2 regions of the Methylophilus sp. DMC16 genome follow, and region 2 is predicted to be linked to the other one. Evidence: predicted binding sites of a transcription regulator. Region 2 holds the regulator's gene; the other holds the start of a gene.
The links. Region 2 encodes sigma-54, which starts transcription at its own class of promoters, with help from an activator protein. Its sites were predicted from a motif close to TGGCACNNTTCCTGCT; they were not measured.

Region 1: the regulator sigma-54 is predicted to act here: its motif matches at 1,929-1,944, upstream of ACT53D_RS10785 (circularly permuted type 2 ATP-grasp protein).

What each region holds. Positions count from the first base shown of each region.
Region 1 is NZ_JBQUZC010000002.1:550,447-555,146, reverse strand. It holds gene ACT53D_RS10790 (alpha-E domain-containing protein) at 1-398, opposite strand, end outside; gene ACT53D_RS10785 (circularly permuted type 2 ATP-grasp protein) at 392-1,885, opposite strand; gene ACT53D_RS10780 (YicC/YloC family endoribonuclease) at 2,068-2,961, opposite strand; gene ACT53D_RS10775 (serine/threonine protein kinase) at 3,107-4,042, shown strand; gene ACT53D_RS10770 (PP2C family protein-serine/threonine phosphatase) at 4,053-4,700, shown strand, end outside.
Region 2 is NZ_JBQUZC010000003.1:87,630-92,329, forward strand. It holds gene tyrS (tyrosine--tRNA ligase) at 1-1,098, shown strand, start outside; gene ACT53D_RS11870 (RNA polymerase factor sigma-54) at 1,144-2,688, opposite strand; gene lptB (LPS export ABC transporter ATP-binding protein) at 2,695-3,438, opposite strand; gene lptA (lipopolysaccharide transport periplasmic protein LptA) at 3,447-4,061, opposite strand; gene lptC (LPS export ABC transporter periplasmic protein LptC) at 4,120-4,700, opposite strand, start outside.

The sequences.
Region 1 (4,700 bases), on a different contig from region 2:
TCGCTCAAGCCGGATTGGGTCAGGTCCTGTTTGATATATTGCCCAAACTCAATCCACAGTGTGTTCATGTTTTCCCAGGTCTCGGTGGTCATGGCCACACGCACGGCACGGGCGTTTTCACGCGCACTACGCAATGAGCTGTAAATGCTGGACGGGTTCTGGCTATCCATGACCAGATGTTTGATGACGTTGGCGGCCGACAGTTCTTTGTAATTGCTGTCATAAATGTCGCGGATCCCGGCAATTTCAAGCACGGCATCCCAGAGTTCTGCTTCGTTGCTGCTGTCTGAAGGCAACAGGGACATGTTATAAGTCACGTCCAGCACACGGGCCACGTTTTCAGCACGCTCGATATAACGTGCCATCCAATATAAATGATCTGCGGTACGGCTTAACATATGACGGCCTCTTGCGTTGCTTGTTGGGCAGCCATTTGCGACTGCACGGTTTCTGCACTGATATCGTCCCGCTCCAGCACCCAGGTATCCTTGGTGCCGCCCCCTTGCGAGGAGTTCACCACCAGTGACCCTTCTTTGAGCGCTACGCGCGACAGGCCACCCGGCACCACGCTGACCGTTTTGCCAGACAGCACAAATGGCCGTAAATCCACATGACGCGGTGCAATGCCCTGGTCGACCAGCGTCGGGCAGGTTGACAGCGCCAGCGTCGGCTGCGCGATGTAGTTAGCGGGTTTGGAGACGATGCGTAAACGGAATTCTTCAATTTCCTGTTTGCTGGCTGTGGGGCCTACCAGCATGCCGTAGCCGCCAGAGCCCTGCACTTCCTTGACGACCAGCTCGGGCAGATGATCCAGCACATAGGCCAGATCATCTTCCTTGCTGAGTTGATACGTAGGCACGTTCTGCAAGATGGGGGATTCACCCAAGTAGAACTTGATCATCTCCGGCACGTAAATATACGTCGCCTTGTCATCGGCCACGCCGGTGCCTACAGCGTTGGCCAATGTGACGCCACCATTGCGGTAAACGGAGAGCAGACCTGGCACGCCCAACAGGGAATCGGGCTTGAACACCAGAGGGTCGAGGAAGTCGTCGTCAATGCGGCGGTAGATCACGTCCACCCTTTGCGGGCCTTGCGTGGTGCGCATATAGACGGCGTTATTACGGACAAACAAATCCTGGCCTTCCACCAGTTCTATGCCCATTTGCTGGGCGAGGAAGGCATGTTCAAAGTAAGCGCTGTTGTAAGCGCCAGGTGAGAGCAATACCACGGTCGGGTCAGTGACGCCGGTCTGGGCGACCGAGCGCAGGTTGTTCAGCAGTACACTGGGGTAATGCTCCACCGGGGCAATCGGGTATTTTTTAAACAAATCCGGGAACAGCCGCATCATCATCTTGCGGTCTTCGAGCATATAAGACACGCCGGAAGGGGTACGCAGGTTGTCCTCCAGCACGTAAAACTGCGACTCGCTGGTGCGGACCAGGTCTATCCCTGCCACATGCGCATACACCTGGTTAGGCACAGTCACACCCACCATTTCCGGGCGGTATTGCGAATTGGTCAGGATGCTGTGCGGGACAATGCCGGCCTTGATGATTTCCTGATCATGATAAATATCATGCAGAAACATATTGAGGGCGCGTACGCGCTGGACGGCACCTTTGGACAAATGCGCCCATTCACTGGCCGAAATCATGCGTGGAATCACATCAAATGGAATCAGGCGCTCGGCACCATCTTCTTCACCATACACATTAAACGTGATGCCGACGCGGCGGAACAGGACTTCTGCTTCTGCGCGTTTGGCCGCCAGTTGCTGGGTAGGCACATTCGCCAACCAGCGGTTATAGGCCTGGTAAATCGCCCTTACATTGCCCCCATAGCCCTGCATTTCATCAAAAAACTGTTTGGCCGTTTGCGTCATCGTGCTGGACCTTTGCCTTACTTGTAAAATTCATTTAAACAAGAGCAAGCCGTGTGCCAGCCTGTAAAACCCATTTAAATCATGAGTTTATGTTTTATATGAGCGGGTTTCAGAAAGAAAGCGCACCTAAATGGTGCACTCTCGAATCACGGTTTTGGTGCAAACCGTGTGTTAAATAGGGCTTATTCAATATTCTGAATCTGTTCACGCATCTGTTCGATCAATACTTTCAGTTGCATGGACACTTGTGTCGTTTCAATTGCCACCGATTTGGAGCCCAGTGTGTTGGCTTCCCGGTTCATTTCCTGCATCAAAAAGTCCAGCTTTTTGCCCATGGTGCCGCCAGCCGTGAGGATGCGGTCCATTTCAACAATGTGGGCATTGAGCCGCGCCAGCTCTTCATCGACATCAATCCGTTGGGCATAGAGCACGATTTCCTGACGTACGCGGTCATCCTCTGCCTGCATGGCTTCACGCAGTTTGGTGGTCAGTTTATCCTGATATTGGCTGATCAGGGCAGGTAACAGCGGTTTGACGATGCTGATCTGCTCACGGACGCCTTGCAGACGGTCGAGCAGCACTTGCTTGAGTTTTTCACCTTCGCGCTGGCGGGCGGCAATCAGTTCATCAATGGCCTGCGACAAGCCATTGAGCAGGCTCTGCGCCATGGCCTCGGTATCGATGCTCTCCGTTTGGCAAACACCGGGCAGCTTGAGCACTTCAACCAGATTGACGGGTTGCGCCTGCGGAAAATGTTGCTGTAACGCGGCCAGGGTTTGCGAGATCTGCCCGACCATCTCAGGGTTGAGCGTCAGGTTAGCCACCGCGGCATCGCTTTTGAGATTGATGCGGCATTCCACCTTGCCACGTCCCAGGCGGGACTGCAGCAATTCACGTACTTGCGCCTCAAACTGGCGCAAGTTGTCATCGATTTTGACATTGAGCTCGAGATAACGGTGGTTGACTGCTCGCAGCTCAATCAGCAGCAGCCCGCCAGTAAAGCGGCTTTCGGTGGCCGCAAAGCCGGTCATGCTCAACATCGGTTGGCTAGCGGGGGAATTTTTTATCGTCATCATCTGGCTCCTGGCAAACTCACTGATTGTATCAAATGCGGTATCGTTATGCGAAAATGGTACAAACAAGGCGGCGCGCAGAAGAAATCACAGCCTCTGCTGATGCCATGCCCTTAATAAAAGCCATGATTGTGACGTTAAAGCGCTAGTGAAGCTCGCTCATAAATACGATTTTGCCTTGCCGGTAGGCACTGTGCTGCATGACTACACCATTACCAAGGTGCTGAGTCTGGGCGGGTTCAGCTTCGTCTATCTGGCGCAAGATGCGCAGAAAACCACGGTTGCTATCAAGGAATACATGCCGGTGACCTTGGCCGAGCGCGAGGGAGATACGCATATCCGCTCTAATGGCAAAAATGAAGCCGCCTACAAACATGGCATGAAGTGCTTTTTTGAAGAAGGTCTGGCGCTGGCCAATATCGAGCACAAAAACATCGTGCGCGTGAAAAACTTCTTCCGCGCCAACAGCACCGTCTATATGGTCATGAAATATGAGCGTGGCAAATCGCTGCAAGACTACATCATGGCGTTAGCGCAGCCTGTGCCCGAGAATTTTCTGATCCGCATGTTCGTTGAGTTGCTCAATGGATTGCGTGAGGTGCACTCACGCAAATTGCTGCACCTTGATATCAAACCGGCCAATATCTATATCCGCCTGGATGGCTCGCCAGTGCTGCTGGACTTCGGTTCGGCGCGCCAGGCTTTGTCCGAGGTGACGCTGGCGCCCACTTACACGCCGGGCTATGCCCCGCCTGAGCAATATATAGACCGCAAACACCTGGGCCCCTGGAGTGATATTTACAGCATAGGCGCCAGTATGTATGCCTGTTTGCACCGGGCCTCGCCGATCGCGGCCAACCAGCGCCTCAAGCACGATACGCTGGTGCCGGCCGTGGAGTTGGGGCAACAGATATACTCTGAAAAACTGCTGGCGATTATTGATGAGTGCATGCAACTGGATTACATGCTCAGACCGCAAAGTGTGTTTTCATTGCAGAAAAAAATGATCGGCATCCATGTGGCTGAAGATCCGCGTGGCTCGCTGGTGGATAAAATTATTAAAGTGTTGACCAAGCCACTATGAAATTCATCCTATGAAATTCACCATTGCACAAGGCAGTCGCCAGGGGCCGCGACCCTATAATCAGGACCGGCTGGCCTACTCTTACCATCGGCATGCCATTTTCATGGTGTTGGCAGACGGCATGGGCGGGCACCAGCATGGCGATGTGGCGGCCGAAATCGCGGTCAAAACCATGATCGATGCCTTTCAGCGCGAATCAAAGCCTATGATTGCGCAACCCGCGCAATTTTTGCGCGAGCAGATTGCACAGGTGCATGAGGTGATCGAAAACGTCCGCCTGCAAAAGCGTTTGCAAGAGTCGCCGCGTACCACCATCGTCGTGGCTTTGATTCAACACAACAAACTGTTTTGCGCCCATGTCGGCGATTCCCGCGCCTACCTCTACCGTAACGGCCTGGTCGAGTTTCAAACAGAAGATCATTCTGTGGTGCAATCCTTGTTGCGCGAGGGTAAAATCCGCGCTGACGAGGTCAACCATCACCCGCACCGCAATAAAATTTATAATTGCGTCGGCGGGGATCGTGAACCGCAGGTCGAACTGACTGCGCCGATTCCGTTGCGGGAGGGCGATGTGGTGTTGCTGTGCTCGGATGGCGTCTGGAACGTGGTGTCCGAGATCAGTATGGCGCAACACATGCTGGCGGCGGATATCCATGAT
Region 2 (4,700 bases):
TTACGTGTGAAAGCAGGCTTTGACCCTACCGCGCCCGACTTGCACCTGGGTCATACCGTCCTCATTAATAAATTGCGCCAGTTGCAGGATCTGGGCCATCAGATTTTATTCCTGATCGGTGACTTTACCGGCATGATTGGTGACCCAACGGGCAAAAGCGCCACCCGTCCACCCTTAACCGTGGAGCAGGTCAAGGCCAACGCCGATACCTATGCCGCACAAGTCTTCAAAATACTGGATCCCACCAAAACCGAGATTGTTTTTAACTCCAACTGGTTAAGTGAACTCGGTGCGGCGGGGATGATCAAGCTGGCTGCCAGCCATACCGTGGCCCGCATGCTGGAGCGGGATGACTTCTCCAAACGCTTCAAGGGTAATCAACCGATTGCGATTCACGAGTTTCTGTACCCGTTACTGCAAGGATATGATTCGGTGGCCCTGCAAGCGGATCTTGAGCTCGGTGGTACCGACCAGAAGTTTAACCTGCTCATGGGGCGTGAGTTGCAAAAGCAGGCCGGCCAGTCGCAGCAATGTGTGCTGATGATGCCGTTGCTGGAAGGGTTGGATGGCGTCAATAAAATGTCTAAATCACTCGGGAACTACATTGGCATTAGCGAGGCGCCAGAGACTATTTTTGCCAAGATCATGTCGATTTCAGATGAACTGATGTGGCGCTATATTGATTTGCTGTCTTTTGCGACGCTGGAAAACATTGCCGAATGGAAGGCGCAAGTCGCCAGTGGCGCAAACCCCCGCAATATCAAGGTCGGCTTCGCGCAGGAAATTGTGGCGCGTTTCCATGGTCAAGCCGCGGCTGAAAAAGCCTTGCAGGACTTCCAGACCCGTGCCAAAGGCGGCATCCCGGATGACGTGCCCGAAGTTGAAGTGACCATTGAAGGCGAGAGCATCGGCATTAGCCAATTGTTAAAACAGGCGGGCCTGGTTGAAAGCACCAGTGAAGCCATGCGCGCAGTGCAGCAAGGCGGCGTCAAGCTCGACAGCGTCAAGGTGGATGATAAGAATCTGCCTTTGACAAAAGGCGTGACAGTGATCGCACAGGTGGGCAAACGTAAATTTGCCAAGATCACAATCAGGTGATTTGAGCTGAGAAACAAAAAAGGCCGCATCTGCGGCCTTTTTTGTTTAGAGCGTTTTGCGCAAGTTCGCGGGAGGAATATTCAGGGACTCGCGATATTTGGCTATGGTACGGCGGGCAACGACGATGCCTTGTTGTGCCAGTGTGTCGGTGATCTGGTTGTCCGACAAAGGCTTTTTCGGGTTTTCTTCGGCCACCATTTGCTTGATCAAGGCGCGGATGGCGGTGGCAGAGCAGGAGCCGCCTGCATCTGTGGCCACTGAGCTGCCAAAGAAGTATTTGAGTTCATAGACGCCACGCGGTGTGAGCATATACTTATGCGTGGTGACGCGGGAAACTGTGCTTTCATGCAAGTCGAGTTCTTCGGCGATTTCACGCAGTACCAGTGGCCGCATGGCAATTTCACCATGTTCAAAGAAGTTGCGCTGGCGATCTACAATGGCTTGTGACACGCGCAAAATGGTCGAGAAGCGCTGCTGGATATTTTTAATCATCCACTTGGCTTCCTGCATCTGGCTTTGCAGGTATTGGCCTGAACTCTCGCGGTTGCGCTTGAGGATGTCCGCATACATCTGGTTGATGCGCAGTTTGGGGATCACGCCATCATTTAAGGAGGCGACCCAAATACCCTTGATCTTTTTAACCACCACATCGTGCTGGATAAAGTGATCGTGACTAAAGCTGGAAAACTCGCTGCCGGGTCTGGGGTTTTGCTGGCGGATCAGGTGCTGCGCCGCCTTGAGTACCGCTTCATCGCAACCAAGCACCTTGCGCAGTTTGACAAAGTCTTTGTTGGCCAGCAGCGCCAGGTGGTCTTTGGCAATGGCAATGGCGGTTTGCAAGTGTGGCGTTTCTTGCGGCAAACGCGTCAGTTGCAAGAGCAGGCACTCGCGTAAATCGCGCGCACCAACGCCTACAGGGTCCAGGTTCTGGATCAGTTTGAGTGCGGTTTCCAGTTCCAGCAGCTCGACCTCAAGTTCGAGTGGCAAGTGCTCCACAATCTCCTGCAGATCTTGCTCCAGATAGCCATCATCAGTGATGCTATCCAGTAGCAGTTTGACCAGGCTCATGTCACGTTGCGATAAATGTGCCAGTTGTATCTGATCAATCAGATGCTCGCGCAAACTGATGCTGGTGGTTTCCTGTCTGGAAAAGTCACTGTCTTCGTCTTCCTGATGATTGCGTCCGGCTTCGTCCCAGTTGCTGGTGCTGCCAAACTCTTCATAATCATCTTCAAACTCTGGCGGCGTGAATTCCTCGTTTAAATTGGGCAGGTCGCTCTCGCTCCCGCCCAGCTCATCGTGCAAGTCTTCACGCAGACTTTCTGCCGGTGCGGTGATCTCTTGCTGCGTTGCCATGTCAAACGAGCTGGCATCTGTCGGCTCAGCTTCTACAGTGGGGGGAGGCGGTGTGTTATCTTCAAACTCGCCTTCTTCACCGTCTGACATTTCCAGTAACGGGTTTTCCTGCAGGATGGTTTCCAGTTCCTGGTTCAGTTCCAGCGTGGAAAGTTGCAGCAAACGGATCGATTGCTGCAGCTGCGGCGTCAGCGCCAGATTTTGCGAAATACGTAATTGCAGGTTCTGTTTCATGACGGATTACAGCCTAAAATTCTTGCCCAGATACACTTCACGCACACCTTCGTTCTGAATGATTTCATCGGGCGTGCCTGCTGCAAACACAGCGCCTTCATTGACAATATAAGCGCGGTCACAGATGTCCAGCGTTTCGCGCACATTGTGGTCGGTGATTAAAATACCAATATTCTGACTGCTCAGGTAGCGGATGATTTTCTGGATTTCGATCACCGCAATCGGATCAATCCCGGCGAACGGTTCATCCAGCAAAATAAATTTAGGGTCTGTGGCCAGGCAGCGCGCAATTTCAACGCGTCGACGTTCGCCGCCAGACAAGCTGACGGCCTGACTGTTGCGGATGTGCTGGATATGCAATTGATCCAGCAAGGACTCAAGCCTCGCCTCACGCTGCTCTTCCGTATAGGGACGGGTTTCAAGAATGGCGAGGATGTTGTCGGTTACGCTGAGCTTGCGGAAAATGGATGCTTCTTGGGGCAGATAAGCCAGGCCCATGCGCGCGCGCTCATGCATGGGCGCGCGGCTCACGTCGGCGCCATTCAGCGTAATGTTGCCTTCATCCAGTGCAACCAACCCGACAATCATGTAAAAGCTGGTGGTTTTGCCTGCCCCGTTGGGACCCAGCAAGCCGATCACTTCGCCACTGCGTAACTCAAGCGTCGTGTTTTTGACCACGGTACGGCCCTGATAGGTTTTTTTCAGGCGGTTAACCTGCAAATGGTTCTGATCTGCTGCCATGGTTTCCATCTTTATGCTTACTCTTTGCCTTGCTCACCAGTGTTTTCGGCAGGGGCAGGTTCGACCTTGAGTTGCAAGGAGCGATTCATCCGTAACCCCTGTTGAGAGGTTGGCTTGTTGTCAATGACAGGTGGTGTGGTTTTATTTTTAGGCTGTATGGTGGCCTTGACGCGGCTGCCAGCCGTCCCGTTCGGGTTGGCTTTGGTGCCGCCAATCACCTCGGCATACTCGGCGTTGGCGTCGTAGCTGATGTAGTCCCCGGTCACGATGTCTTCACCACGTTTAACCCAGGCATTGGTATACAGTTGCACTTTATCCATGCGGGCGTTGTATTCGATACGTTGACCACTGCCTTGCATCCACTCGTCTTTACCGGTACGTTTTTGCTTGAATGTGGTGGGGTTGCCGGTACAGGTGCTATGTTGAAAGCCGTCCTGATCCTCGCGTACGATCATTTTGTCCGCCTTGATTTGCAAAGTGCCCTGATTAAGAATCACGTTGCCCGTGTAGATACTGATTTTTTTAGCATCGTTCACGGTCACGGTATCCGCTTCAAGCTCTATCGGTTGATCTCGGTCAGATTCTTCGGCCAGCACACTCAGCGGCATGGACAATAGCGCCCATACGCTCATGCAGATCGCTAAAAATAAGGGCTTGTGCGTGTTCAACTCATTTCTCCATAATCAACGGTCATTGGCGTTCTGTGTTTGACGCCTGGGCCGGGCTTGCCAAATTGCTGGCGACGGGTGGACGCTCATAATGCACATGCACCCGGTTAAACAATTGCATGGTATCAGCCCGGTTATCAAAACGCATGCCCGTGCCTGTAATCACTGTCGCCGGTTTTTGGCGGATGATCACCGACTGGTCTGTGTGTGCCACCTCGGTATCCGGCTCCAGCCAAAGCCGCTCGGTTTGCATTTGTGTTTCTGGCTTGGTGGCAGAGGCTTGGCGGATCACCTTGACCTGATTGCTAAACTCCACCAGTTTACCATTGGCAGAAACACGTCCATGCTGACCATAAATTTGCGTGTAAGGCTTGTTCAGGCCAAACTGGGTAAAGCGTGGCCGCTGCAATTCTGTATAGTCATTGGCAGGAAAGTGGCGCATTTTTGCGGCCGCCAGCACATATTTGGTATTGCCGGACGCATCCGTGCGGGTACTCACAAAGTTGTACAACATGTAGTCCGGCGCTTGGCGATTAAGTATGTTCATTTTGAGTGCTTGCTCTTGTACATTCTGGTTAATCCAGAAGGTCAGCAGCGCCAGCA